DNA from 4 places in the Bacillus sp. GbtcB14 genome. Region 3 is predicted to be linked to each of the others. Evidence: predicted binding sites of a transcription regulator. Region 3 holds the regulator's gene; each other region holds the start of a gene.

Region 1 (3,220 bases), on a different contig from region 3:
ATCGGTAAAAGGATTAAATCCAGTAGAGATCATTGTAGTAGCAAACGGTTGTAACGATGGCACAGAAGATGTTGCCAGTCGTTTAGGGTGTAAAGTAATCGAGTATACAGAGCTACTCGGGAACGATGTTGGACGTGCGGTCGGCGCAAAACACGCGATAGGTGATGTACTACTATTTATAGATGGAGATTTTGCTATTCAAACTTCAAAATTACAATTATTCCTGAATCCAATTTTACATGATCAGGCCGACATCGTTTTAAATAATTTGGACGCACTATTTTTAAAGAAACAAAAACCGCACTCCGTGACAGTATGGCGCCAAATATTAAATGCAATGTTAGAGCGTGAAGAGTTAAAAATTGATTCTTTATTATCTGTACCTCATGCGTTGACGAAAGAAGTTGTTCAAAGCATTGGATATGAATGTTTTGTGAATCCTATTGTAGCTCATTTACGCCTAGTACAAAGCAAATGGAGAATTAGTCGTCATTGTGCAATAGATGTTATTACGCCAAATAAATTTCGGCCAACCGAGCATGCAGCGTATGGAACGGGTCTTTCTCAATCTGAAAAACGGATGATAGGTGACCATATAGAAGCTGTAGCGGAGCGAATAGCGGGCAGTGATGAGCGCGGAGGATATTATGATGGAAATAGGAAAAGAGAGTGTGTTTATCATACTTTAAGTTTCGAAAATTTTTATCAAGGATGGGGCGTCACATCTAAGTTGTATAAAGGAAAGCAATTATCGGTCATTATTCCTGTACAAGATGAAGAGAAAACAATTGGAAACGTTATAGAAGAGCTCCGCAAAATTGAACCTTTTGAAATTATCGTTGTTGTAAATGGTTCGTCTGATCAAACAGAAACGATTGCAAAAGACAAGGGAGCAACAACAATTGTATATAAAGAAGCACTTGGAAATGATGTGGGGCGTTCACTTGGAACTTATTTTGCAAAAGGGGAAATTGTATTATTTATAGATGGTGACTTTGTTATTCCAGCTAGGGAATTATATCCTTTCGCAAAAGCTATTGCAGATGGAATGGATGTCGCCTTAAATGATCTAAATCATTATTTAGATTTAAGAGTACCGCTTCATCTTGTAACTGCATTTAAATATGCATTAAATTTAGCTTGTGATAGAAAAGACCTAGGAGTAGGCTCTCTTATCGCTGTACCGAATGGGTTTAGTCGTAAGTGTTTGAAAGAAATCGGATATAGATCTTTACTTTCACCTTGTGTAGCCCAAGTGAAAGCTATTCTGTCAGGATTTGAGATTGCGTGTGTAAGTCGTGTAGAGGTCGATAAGATGAACCGTATTCGTCCCAGTGAACATTTTGCAAAAATAGGTCACCCTCCAGCTGTCTTGCGGATTATAGGTGATCATATAGAAGGATTAGAGCAATTAATTGTATTAGAAGGTAGTCGTGGTGGATTCTATGATGGGAATAGAAAAAGAGATGTTTTAGAGTAGTAACAAAAAAAGTGTACAACATATGTACACTTTTTTGTTCTGTTATAAAAACTATAACAGATTAGGAGATAAGAGTATTACAGCTCTACAATGGGTATTGTTTTTGTATTACAAAATAGGACTCGTATATAAGGATACCAAAAAAATACAATTAAGGAAAGGGTTAATTATAAAGACTTTTAAGTGAAGTTAACACTATGTATATAGTAGATTGCTCAACATTTCACAAACATGTCACAACTATTTCGTTCACTTTCGCCAAAAAGTAGTATTCTAAGTGTGTAAGCTGTTATATAAAAAATCTTAGTCCTGTACTAATCAAAAATGGAGGAGATTAGGATGACTCAAGTATTAGAAAATGTTAAAAACGCATGGGAAAACTTTAAAGGTGAAAAATGGAAAGCAGAGATTGATGTTCGCGATTTCATTTTAAATAATGTAAACGTTTTCGAAGGAGATGAATCTTTCTTAGCGGGAGCAACTGAAGCAACGAAACAACTTTGGGATCAAGTAATGGATTTAACAACGAAAGAACGTGAAAACGGTGGCGTTCTTGATATGGATACAAAAATTGTTTCTTCTATTACATCACATGAACCAGGATATTTAAATAAAGATATTGAAAAAGTAGTCGGTTTCCAAACTGAAAAACCATTTAAACGTTCTTTACAACCATATGGTGGTATTCGTATGGCGGAACAAGCTTGTGAATCTTATGGGTACGAAATGGATAAAGAACTTAGTCGTATTTTCAGAGACTGGAGAAAAACGCATAATCAAGGTGTATTTGATGCATACACACCAGAAATGAAAGCGGCTCGTAGATCAGGTGTAATTACTGGTCTTCCAGATGCATACGGACGTGGACGTATTATCGGTGACTACCGACGCGTAGCATTATATGGTATTGATCATTTAATTGAAGTGAAAAAAGCTGATTTGAATTTAACTGGCGGTGTAATGAGCGAAGATACAATGCGTTTACGCGAAGAGTTATCTGAGCAAATGCGTGCCCTTCAAGAGTTAAAACAAATGGCTGCTTCTCATGGCTTTGATATTTCTAAGCCTGCCACAAACGCGCAAGAAGCATTCCAATGGTTATACTTCGCATATCTTGCAGCAATTAAAGAGCAAAACGGAGCTGCGATGAGTCTTGGACGTACTTCTACATTCTTAGATATTTATATTGAAAGAGATTTAGCAAATGGTACTTTAACAGAAGAAGAAGTACAAGAAATTGTGGATCACTTCATTATGAAATTACGTCTTGTGAAATTTGCAAGAACACCTGATTATAATGAATTATTCTCTGGTGACCCAACTTGGGTAACTGAGTCTATCGGTGGTATGGCATTAGATGGTCGTCCATTAGTAACAAAGAACTCATTCCGTTTCTTGCATACATTAGATAATTTAGGACCAGCTCCAGAGCCAAACTTAACAGTTCTTTGGTCTAAACAATTACCACAGAACTTTAAAAACTACTGTGCGAAAATGTCTATTAAAACATCAGCAATTCAATATGAAAATGATGACATTATGCGTGCTGACTACGGCGATGACTATGGAATTGCTTGTTGTGTATCTGCAATGAGAATTGGTAAACAAATGCAGTTCTTCGGCGCACGTGCAAACTTAGCAAAAGCATTATTATATGCGATTAACGGTGGTAAAGATGAAAAATCTAAAGCACAAGTTGGTCCTGAGTACGCACCAATTACTTCTGAAGTATTAGATTAT
Region 2 (3,220 bases), on a different contig from region 3:
ATCATTCAGGTGGCGAGTAATCTCATAGCCGTACGTTTCACGGCGGCTAATGATTTCCAGAACACACCCTTCCAGTGAACCTTTCAGCATTTCAGTTAAATTTTCCATGTTATGATCCTCCTTTACCCCCTATTCTGTCTGACTTATATTCAGTATTACAGAGTACTAAGGCGAATTTTTACTGAATAGCTTTTGAGTAAAATCACACTATTCAGTATTACTTATTACAACTACATTGTATGACTAAGTAGCGGTGGATGTCAACTGATTTTTAAAATTTTTCTAAAATCAGCTATTACCCATTGTTTACTGAAAATATTTCGAGAAACAACACTACTCAGTATCACCTATTACAAGTACATTGTATGACTGAGTAGTCGTAAATGTCAACTTGATTTTTATATTTTTCTAAAATCAGCTATTACCTATTAGATACAGTCAATTTTTTTTGAATAACTTTCGCCACAAACCTATTCCACTAAGAAAAGAAAATACCCCAAAGCAAACATTCTACATTTTTGTTTTGGGGTGCTATATTATACCGAAATTAATAAATCGAATCATATTTTTGTTACGATAACATCATATCCATATCTTCCGCTGCAGTTGTAATCAGTTTCAAACCAAATGCTTCTTGTAATACATCAAGCACGCCAGGTGAAATAAATTCAGGCGCCTTTGGACCAATGCGAATATCTTGAATACCAAGACTAAATAGCCCAAGTAAAATGGCAACCGCTTTTTGTTCAAACCATGATAAGACAATACTAACTGGCAATTCATTCACTTCGCACCGAAAAGCATCTGCTAAAGCGACCGCTATTTTCACTGTAGAAATTGAATTATTACATTGCCCTAAGTCAATGTAACGTGGAATCTCCGTACCAGGTACAACACCATAACTCACATCATTAAAACGGAATTTCCCGCAAGAAGTTGTTAAAATAACCGTTTCTGGTGGAAGTGACGTTGCTAGTTCACGATAATATTCTCCGCCTTTCCCTGGAGCATCACAACCTGCGATGACAAAGAAACGCTTAATCTTTCCTTCATTTACTGCCTCAATAATTTCTGGAGCTAATGATAATACTGTATTATGATGAAAGCCTGTTACTAACTGTTCATCCGACTCCATACGTACTTCTGGAAGTTCTATCGCTTTTTGAATCAATGGTGCAAAATCATCATTTTCAATTTTTTGTACACCCTCTAAGCCTGCAATATCATATGAAAAGAATCGATCAGAGTATGATCCTTTAATTGGCATAACACAGTTTGTTGTCGCTAATATGGCACCTGTAAATTTTTCAAAAAGACGTCGTTGATCATACCATGCCTTACCAATATTTCCTTTTAAATGCTTATATTTTTTCAGCTGCGGATAACCATGTGCTGGTAACATTTCAGAATGCGTATAAATATTAATTTCTTTTCCTTCTGTTTGCTTTAATAATTCTTCTAGTGCAAATAAATTATGACCAGTAACTACAATTGCTTTACCTTCTACATGGTTTTGTGTAATTTGAACAGGCTCTGGAACACCAAAGTGATTCGTATGTGCCTCATCTAACAACTCCATTACTCGTAAAGCTGCTTTGCCAACTTTCATAGCCATATCAATATGTTCTTGTTCATTAAAGTTAGAATTTGTTAATGTCATATACAACGCTTCTTGCGTCGTAGCATCTACAAATGCATCCGTATACCCTAGCTGAGCAGCATGCGTACGATAAGCTGCAATTCCTTTTAGCCCAAACACAATCGTATCTTGTAAACTTGCAATTGTTTCATTTTTACCGCAAACACCCATTACTTTACATCCGCCTGTTGGCGTTTGTTCACATTGATAACAAAACATGATCATCCCACCCTCTCCCAATCATTGCTTACAACCTAAGCATAATACCCATAGAGGAAAAGGGATGTGATATGAATCACAATAATATGTATAAATTTGTGACAGTTCACATTGTTGACATAATATTTTTACTGTCTTCTGATATTAATACTTCCGTATGATACTTTATTTGCATAATATATCGGCGCACTTTTAAGAAATGCAAATATCATATCCATCTAATATTTCACAAAATTTTCCTTGTTGATGGTACAATCAAAATTATGGAGGGATAATATGGTATATATGATGTTTTATTATGGGATACTATTTCTTATACTCGGTATTGCAGTATTTCTGTTTATTATGGCTGGGTCACGAAAAATTAGGAATAAAAATCTTTCATTCATAATGATCGGTTTAGGGATAAATATACTTGCAAGTCCAGTGGCACTTTTTATAGGGGTGATGGCAACAGATTCTCCATATAGTACTAGACTTGATTTTTGGAAAGGATTTCTCTTTATTCAAGGAATACCTCTTTTCTTACTACTTATAGCTTTCATTTGGTGGCTTATTCGCCTGCCCAAAGTAAAAGTTCAAACGAGTATTGAAAAAGACCTTGAACAAAGTATAAAAAGTACGAAGAAAAAAACGACACGAATTCGTCCCGTTACTGCCATACGTATTTTAATTCCAATTATTTTAGTAGTAGGCTGTTTTTCTTACTTTTTGTATGTACAGGACGTTACACTTAAAAAAAGTCATTCTCCAAATAATAAAAATACAATTAAAGTAGTGAAAATAGATTCGGACTCTTCTCTTAGTTCCTCTCCCGTCAGAATTAAATACGGCTTGTGGGAACATTTGGACACGAGTATTGCAAATGATGGGGAACGTCTCGATCCCTCAAACGTTTCAGTAGATTGGAAAAATGATTATGAAGCAACAATAACACTACGCGGAAAAGAAACAGTACCTGAAGTTGTAGAATTTAGCATATCAAATAAATCCAGTGGTTCTATTTTTAAGAAAGTACAAAAAGTGGTCAGTTCCTTTACCTTTCAAAAAAGTGAATCTCCAAATCTAATAAATATTATCGAGTTTAGAGAAACAATAAAATCAAAAGGACCAAGTCCCAGTTCAACTGTAAGAATCTATTATGGGGAAAGAGGGAGCATTTTAGAAAAATATAAAGAGGTCACTCTTAAGGACATGTATACGACAGAGAACTTCCATATCAATTGGAGAAACGATGAACAAGTACAGGTAGAAGTATTAGAGGAAAATGTAGTAACAACTACCATCGTGATTGATTTGTCAAAGTAAATCTATTTTTCACATGTTATAACTGTTTTCTACCCCGCACACGAGAGATACATA
Region 3 (3,220 bases):
CCAATTCCGTTTGGACCAACTAAAGCAACGCTATCCCCGCGAGTTAAGCGCATAGTTACATGTTCAATAATAGGATCCTCATCATAGCCGATAGTTGCATCCTTTACTTGTAAAACATCATTTCCACTTTGTTTTTCGATATCGAAGTGGAAGGATGCTGACTTAGAATCACCTAATGGTCTAGTCAATAATTCCATTCTATCTAATTGTTTACGACGGCTTTGCGCACGTTTTGTCGTAGATGCGCGAGCTATATTTTTTTGAACGAAATCCTCAAGCTTAGCGATTTCATCTTGTTGTTTTTCATAACGTTTCATGTCTTGCTCGTATAATGCTGATTTTAAGTCTAAATATTTACTGTAGTTACCAACAAATCGTCTGCTTTCTTTATTCGAAATTTCATATACTTGTGTAACGAGTTTATCTAAGAAATAACGGTCATGAGAAACGATTAGTATTGCGCCAGGATAGCCTTGTAAATATTGTTCAAGCCATGTCAATGTTTCGATGTCTAAATGGTTTGTAGGCTCGTCCAAAATAAGTAGGTCTGGTTTCGTTAATAATAATTTACCGAGAGCTAATCTTGTTTTTTGTCCACCGCTTAATGTAGAAATCGTCGTCTGGTGCGTTTCAACTGGGAAGCCAAGACCACTTAAAATCGAGCGAATATCTGCTTCGTACTGATATCCACCTTGATCTTTATAATCTAATTGTAATTGGTCATAGTCAGCTAATAATCTTTCATATGTAGCCTCGTTTGAAAAGTTTTCTTCTTTTCCCATCTCTTGCTCTAGCCTTCGAAGTTTTGTCTCCATTTGTTGCAAGTGTGTAAAGACGGTTAACATTTCATCCCAAATTGTTAAAGACGTTTCTAACCCGGTATTCTGAGCTAAATATCCGATTGAGACATCTTTCGGTTTTATAATTTCGCCACCATCATGGGATAGCTCACCAGCTATTATTTTTAATAATGTAGATTTTCCGGCTCCATTTCGTCCGACTAATGCGATACGATCTTTCGTTTGAACTTCTAATTTTATGTTTGCAAGAATCGTTTCTGCACCGTATAATTTCGTAAGCGCGTTTACTTGTAATAAAATCAATGTTTTCACCTCAAATAATTTCTTAACTTTGCCATGTTTATATTTCTCAATCATACTAAAAATAGTGTATAGTTTAAAATAAAGAGAGAATACTTCTTCTCTTTATTATACAGGGAAATTCATGAGTGCTAAACTTCTGTATTTGATTCAAGTATATGAATAAAGATAGGAAGAGAGGAGAGGTTATATGGATCAGCAAAAAATTCCACAGGCCACTGCCAAACGATTGCCTCTATACTATCGATTTATCCAAAACTTATCTCTTTCTGGTAAGCAACGTGTTTCATCAGCCGAATTGAGCGAAGCGGTAAAAGTTGATTCCGCAACGATTCGAAGAGATTTTTCATATTTTGGAGCGTTAGGGAAAAAAGGTTATGGATATAACGTAAATTATTTATTATCATTTTTCCGTGAAACACTCGACCAAGATGATATAACACGTGTAGCGCTTATTGGAGTAGGTAATTTAGGGACCGCTTTCTTACATTATAATTTCACGAAAAACAATAATACAAAAATTGAAATGGCGTTTGATGTTAGTGAAGAGAAAGTCGGGACAGAAATCGGGGGCATTCCTGTATATCATTTAGATGAATTAGAAGAACGTTTATCAACTGATATACAAGTGGCAATATTAACAGTACCCGCTACAGTAGCACAATCTGTAGCAGATAGATTGGCAGAAACGAATGTGCATGGTATTTTAAATTTCACACCAGCACGCTTAAATGTGTCAGACAATATAAGAATTCATCATATTGATTTAGCAGTAGAGCTACAAACACTGGTTTACTTTTTGAAGAATTATCCACAATAAAACGCAGAGGAAGCAACCTCTGCGTTTTATTATTGTTTTTTCTTTGTGAATTTAACTAAGATAAGGCGAAGTGCCAAATTAAAATCAATTGTTGCCATAACTGCGAATAGTATTGTCCACATATTCCAGATTGTATCTGTTACGTTCGTAATGGCGAAGCGTGTAAAGATACATCCTAGAAGGAAGTACAATGCAGCCATGAACAATGGTGAGTTTCTCATACTAAAAATCCTCCGATAAAGCCTTGCATTTTTTCAGCTTCTTTAATCATTTCTTGAATTTGTTCATTGCTCATTAAAACTTGAGCAACTGCAACTAATGTATTCATTGCGACATGAGCTGCGATAGGGACGATAATACGCTTCGTTTTTACATATAAAAAGGCGAATACGAGTCCCATAGAAGTGTATACCAATAAGTGAGTGAAATCAAAATGAATTGCTGCGAATACGAGAGAACTAATGATAGCAGCAATAAAGAAGTTAAACTTCTTATAAAGTGTACCAAATAAAATTTTTCTAAATACGATTTCTTCCAAAATAGGTCCTATTATAGAGATGACGATAAGGAACCAAGGTGTCGTTCTAGCGATATCCATAAGTCTCGCTGTATTTTCTGATCCAGGTTTAATTCCTAATACACGCATTTCTATCATACCGGCAATACTTTGTGAGAAAAATGCTAGGAAGAACCCGATAAAAATCCAACCAATCGTAGCTGGAACAGTAGAGCGCGTTGTATCTAAACGTCTGTCACGAATATCTGTTCTAAGTAACCAAAGTACGATACATAATGCAATAAAGAAGCTAATGATTGCCCAGTGGCCAGTTATGAGTTGAAATTTCTCTTCTCTAGTAAATCCCCTGTTATCATAAAGTCCAGTTTTCAGCAGAAGTGGTAATCCAGCAATGGATGATAACTGCATTAAAATGTATGTAACGATAACCCACCAATATTGTTTTTTCAAATGGTTTAACCATCCTTTCTAACTCTAGTGTATGAGATAAGGTAGGATAACATGTAAGTATGCTACCTACGATATAAACCTCACTTAAATTATGTTTTTTTCGTAAATCCTTATTTGAAATTATAATAGAAGACAGGAGAAAGTTGTGTGTGTAGCGAAAACAACTTAGGGTGTCCTTTCATATTGTAACATACGAGTAGTGGAAACAACGATTCATATAGTAAAGGTAGAAGAAGAGGGACTCTATATAGAAAAGTGTATAGCTTAATTTGCGAAAAAATTATGATTTTTTTACTTGCAAAAGAAATTGAGATTATTTATTATTATAAGTGT
Region 4 (3,220 bases), on a different contig from region 3:
ACAGTAATCGTAGATATAAAAAGAAAGAAAAATTTTAAAAACCTTACACTACACTCAAAACTTATGCTCTCTTCTACTCTAATCGTCAATATTATTGCGACTATTTTTATTTTTATATTCGAGTTCCACAATTCCCTTTCTATGAGAGGCTTTACCCCATTTGAAGAAGGCATGGCCGCTTATTTCCAGGCGGTTTCAACTCGTACTGCCGGGTTTAATACAATTGATATTTCTGCATTATCAAAGCCTTCCCTACTATTAATGATGCTCCTTATGTTTATTGGCGCTGGTAGTGCTTCAACTGGTGGTGGAATTAAGTTAACAACCTTTTTAATCATGTTTTTTGGGGTATTTAAATTTTTACAAGAACAAAATGATATTGTCGTGTTTAAAAAATCTATTAAAGATACTCTCATTGTCAAAGCATTGACCATCACTATTATTTCCATCTCATTTATCTTTTTTGCTATTTTAATTTTAAGTATTACTGAGCGAGTTCCTCTATTGATGAGTGCTTTCGAAGTATTTTCAGCATTTGGGACTGTCGGTCTCAGTATGAATTTCACACCACACCTAACTATGATTGGAAAAGCTATTATCATCTTTATGATGTTTTTTGGGAAAATGGGACCTTTAACATTGGCTTTTTCATTTGCACGTAAAAAGAACCGAAAAATAAAATATCCGAATGAAGATATTTTAACAGGTTGACAACCGTATAAATTATCCATATAATGAGAGTACAATAGCATATCTCCAAAGGGGAGTAGCGTCCAAGAATATTTCTTGGAAACAAAGTCGTCATTACGTAGAACTTAGTTCTTCCGGCTTTGTTGGCATTTTCATTACATATGTCTAGCAAGACCTTTGCCTATTAACGGCAGAGGTCTTTTTTGTATTCATTACCAAATTCTTCCAAAGTTAATAGGTAGGAGTATGGGGAAACTAAATAGTGGGGAAATTCTTCACTTATTTAGTACTTATAGAAATGAGAGGAGAATTTACATGGATGTATCATTATTATTGGAGTATGGTTGGGTATTACTCATCCTAATTGCACTTGAAGGGATTTTAGCGGCTGATAACGCTCTTGTTCTTGCAATTATGGTAAAACATTTACCAGAAGAAAAACGAAAGAAAGCACTATTTTATGGATTAGCGGGGGCATTTGTTTTCCGATTCGGATCGTTATTTATGATCTCGTTCTTAGTCGATGTATGGCAAGTGCAAGCAATTGGTGCCATTTACCTTATGTTTATTGCTGGTAATCACTTATTTAAAACGTATGTTAAAAAGAATACGGATGAAGAAGCAGAAGAAAAAGAAGCAAAGAAAAAACAAGAGAATTTTTGGTGGACTGTATTTAAAGTTGAGGTTGCTGATATCGCCTTCGCGGTTGATTCAATTTTAGCTGCTGTTGCATTAGCAATGACTTTACCAAAAACAGGATTAGGTACAGTTGGTAGTCTTGATACTGGGCAATTCGTTGTTATCTTTGTAGGTGGACTTATCGGATTAATCATTATGCGATTTGCAGCAACTGCTTTCGTACAAATCTTAAAACGTAAACCAGGACTTGAAACTGCAGCATTCTTAATTGTAGGTTGGGTTGGTGTGAAGTTAGCAGTTTATACATTAGCACACCCTGCATTAAATGTAATTCCGCATTCATTCCCAGAATCTACACCATGGAAACTTACATTCTGGATTGTATTAGTTGGAATCGCAGTTGGCGGTTGGTTCTTCTCGAAAGAAGTAGAAGTAAAAGTAGAAAAGAATTTAGACGAAAAAGCGCTGTAATTACAGCGCTTTTTCTTTTTTCCCTTCCTCCTCTCAATGTCCAGAAAAAATTCCATTATACTATCTTTTGTAAACGTTTTCTTAATGCATGTATGTCCTTTTTGTGAAACATTGCACAAACTTATTGAAACTAAGAACAATTCCATGTACTTTATTCATATAAGGAGTATTTATAGATGATGTACTAAAGGAGCGTATTACTCATGCTAGAACAAGGATTAGATTATGTTGTCAAACTGGCTAAGAGCAAAAAACAAATGCTAGATACAAACCCGATGCAATATTTCATTCGTGCCGCACTTGCGGGTATTTATATCGGTTTTATTATTGTACTATGTTTTAAATTAGGTAACTTTTTTCACATTGCAGATTCACCAGCAACTTATTTAGCTGCTTCTATGTTTTTCGGAATTGCTCTCGTTCTTATTATATATGGTGGCGCTGAATTGTTTACTGGAAACACAATGTATTTCACTGTAGCAACTTTAAGAAAAGAAACAACTATTTCTGATACACTTCGCAACTGGGTTGCTTGTTATGCGGGTAACTTAGCTGGCGCTTTATTCTTTGCCTTACTATTTTACGCAACTGGCATTTTCGAAGCCATTGATCACGGTCATTTCATGAATAAAGTTGTTGAAGGAAAGATGAATACACCTACAATGCAATTATTCTTTAAAGCGATTTTATGTAACTGGCTCGTATGTCTTGCTTGCTTCTTACCTTCTCAAGTGAAAGGTGACACAGCCAAAATACTAATGATGATGATGCTCGTTTTCACTTTCTTTTTATCTGGTTATGAGCATAGTATCGCAAACTTATCATTGTTTGCCTTATCTTTATTATCACCACATCCTGATACAATTACTTTCGCGGGCGCTATTCACAACTTAATTCCAGTTACAATCGGTAACATTATTGGCGGATCTGTATTTGTTGGCATGGTATATCATTACTTAACAAAGAAAGCACCTGATGTTAAACAGGAAGAGACTGAATTAGTAGCCGCTCAAACAGAGGAAATCATTCCTTTACAAGCTCATATGAAACATTAAAAACTCCAAAGTTTCACTTTGGAGTTTTTAGCTCCCTACATATTTAACAACAAGGTAAGGATTAATCTCTCCTTCTTCCTTTCCCTTATTAATCCTCTGTTTCATCTTGTACATACCGATGACATCATTCGTATGAAGGCGAATTTCATTTACATATAAACCCTCTTTACAAAAAACTTCTACAAAATCTAATCCACTTTTTTCTCCCCACCCCATATTAAAATCAAGGGAAAGAATATTCACATCATAATCCCGAACCATTTGTAAGGCACATTCTACTGTAGTTGCCGGCACATACCCGTATGGACAACTTCTTTGATCATCCATATATACATTCATTTTCTATCCCCTCTCTATTTTGTATA

What was found. Region 3 encodes Rex, which represses fermentation and respiration genes when NADH is low (regulators of the CRP and FNR family bind a similar motif). Its sites were predicted from a motif close to TTGTGAAATATTTCACAA; they were not measured.
Region 1: the regulator Rex is predicted to act here: its motif matches at 1,692-1,709, upstream of pflB (formate C-acetyltransferase).
Region 2: the regulator Rex is predicted to act here: its motif matches at 1,923-1,940, upstream of hcp (hydroxylamine reductase).
Region 4: the regulator Rex is predicted to act here: its motif matches at 1,902-1,919, upstream of KVT31_RS11855 (formate/nitrite transporter family protein).

What each region holds. Positions count from the first base shown of each region.
Region 1 is NZ_JAGXJT010000008.1:184,600-187,819, forward strand. It holds gene KVT31_RS22300 (glycosyltransferase family 2 protein) at 1-1,480, shown strand, start outside; gene pflB (formate C-acetyltransferase) at 1,820-3,220, shown strand, end outside.
Region 2 is NZ_JAGXJT010000005.1:160,663-163,882, reverse strand. It holds gene KVT31_RS16390 (PadR family transcriptional regulator) at 1-108, opposite strand, end outside; gene hcp (hydroxylamine reductase) at 572-1,858, opposite strand; gene KVT31_RS16380 (hypothetical protein) at 2,135-3,166, shown strand.
Region 3 is NZ_JAGXJT010000027.1:4,119-7,338, forward strand. It holds gene KVT31_RS28800 (ABC-F family ATP-binding cassette domain-containing protein) at 1-1,103, opposite strand, end outside; gene KVT31_RS28805 (redox-sensing transcriptional repressor Rex) at 1,291-1,920, shown strand; gene KVT31_RS28810 (YdiK family protein) at 1,950-2,141, opposite strand; gene KVT31_RS28815 (CPBP family intramembrane glutamic endopeptidase) at 2,138-2,887, opposite strand.
Region 4 is NZ_JAGXJT010000003.1:569,996-573,215, reverse strand. It holds gene KVT31_RS11865 (TrkH family potassium uptake protein) at 1-711, shown strand, start outside; yybP-ykoY riboswitch at 750-915, shown strand; gene KVT31_RS11860 (TerC family protein) at 1,006-1,800, shown strand; gene KVT31_RS11855 (formate/nitrite transporter family protein) at 2,004-2,855, shown strand; gene KVT31_RS11850 (cyclic-phosphate processing receiver domain-containing protein) at 2,883-3,194, opposite strand; gene KVT31_RS11845 (prepilin peptidase) at 3,209-3,220, opposite strand, start outside.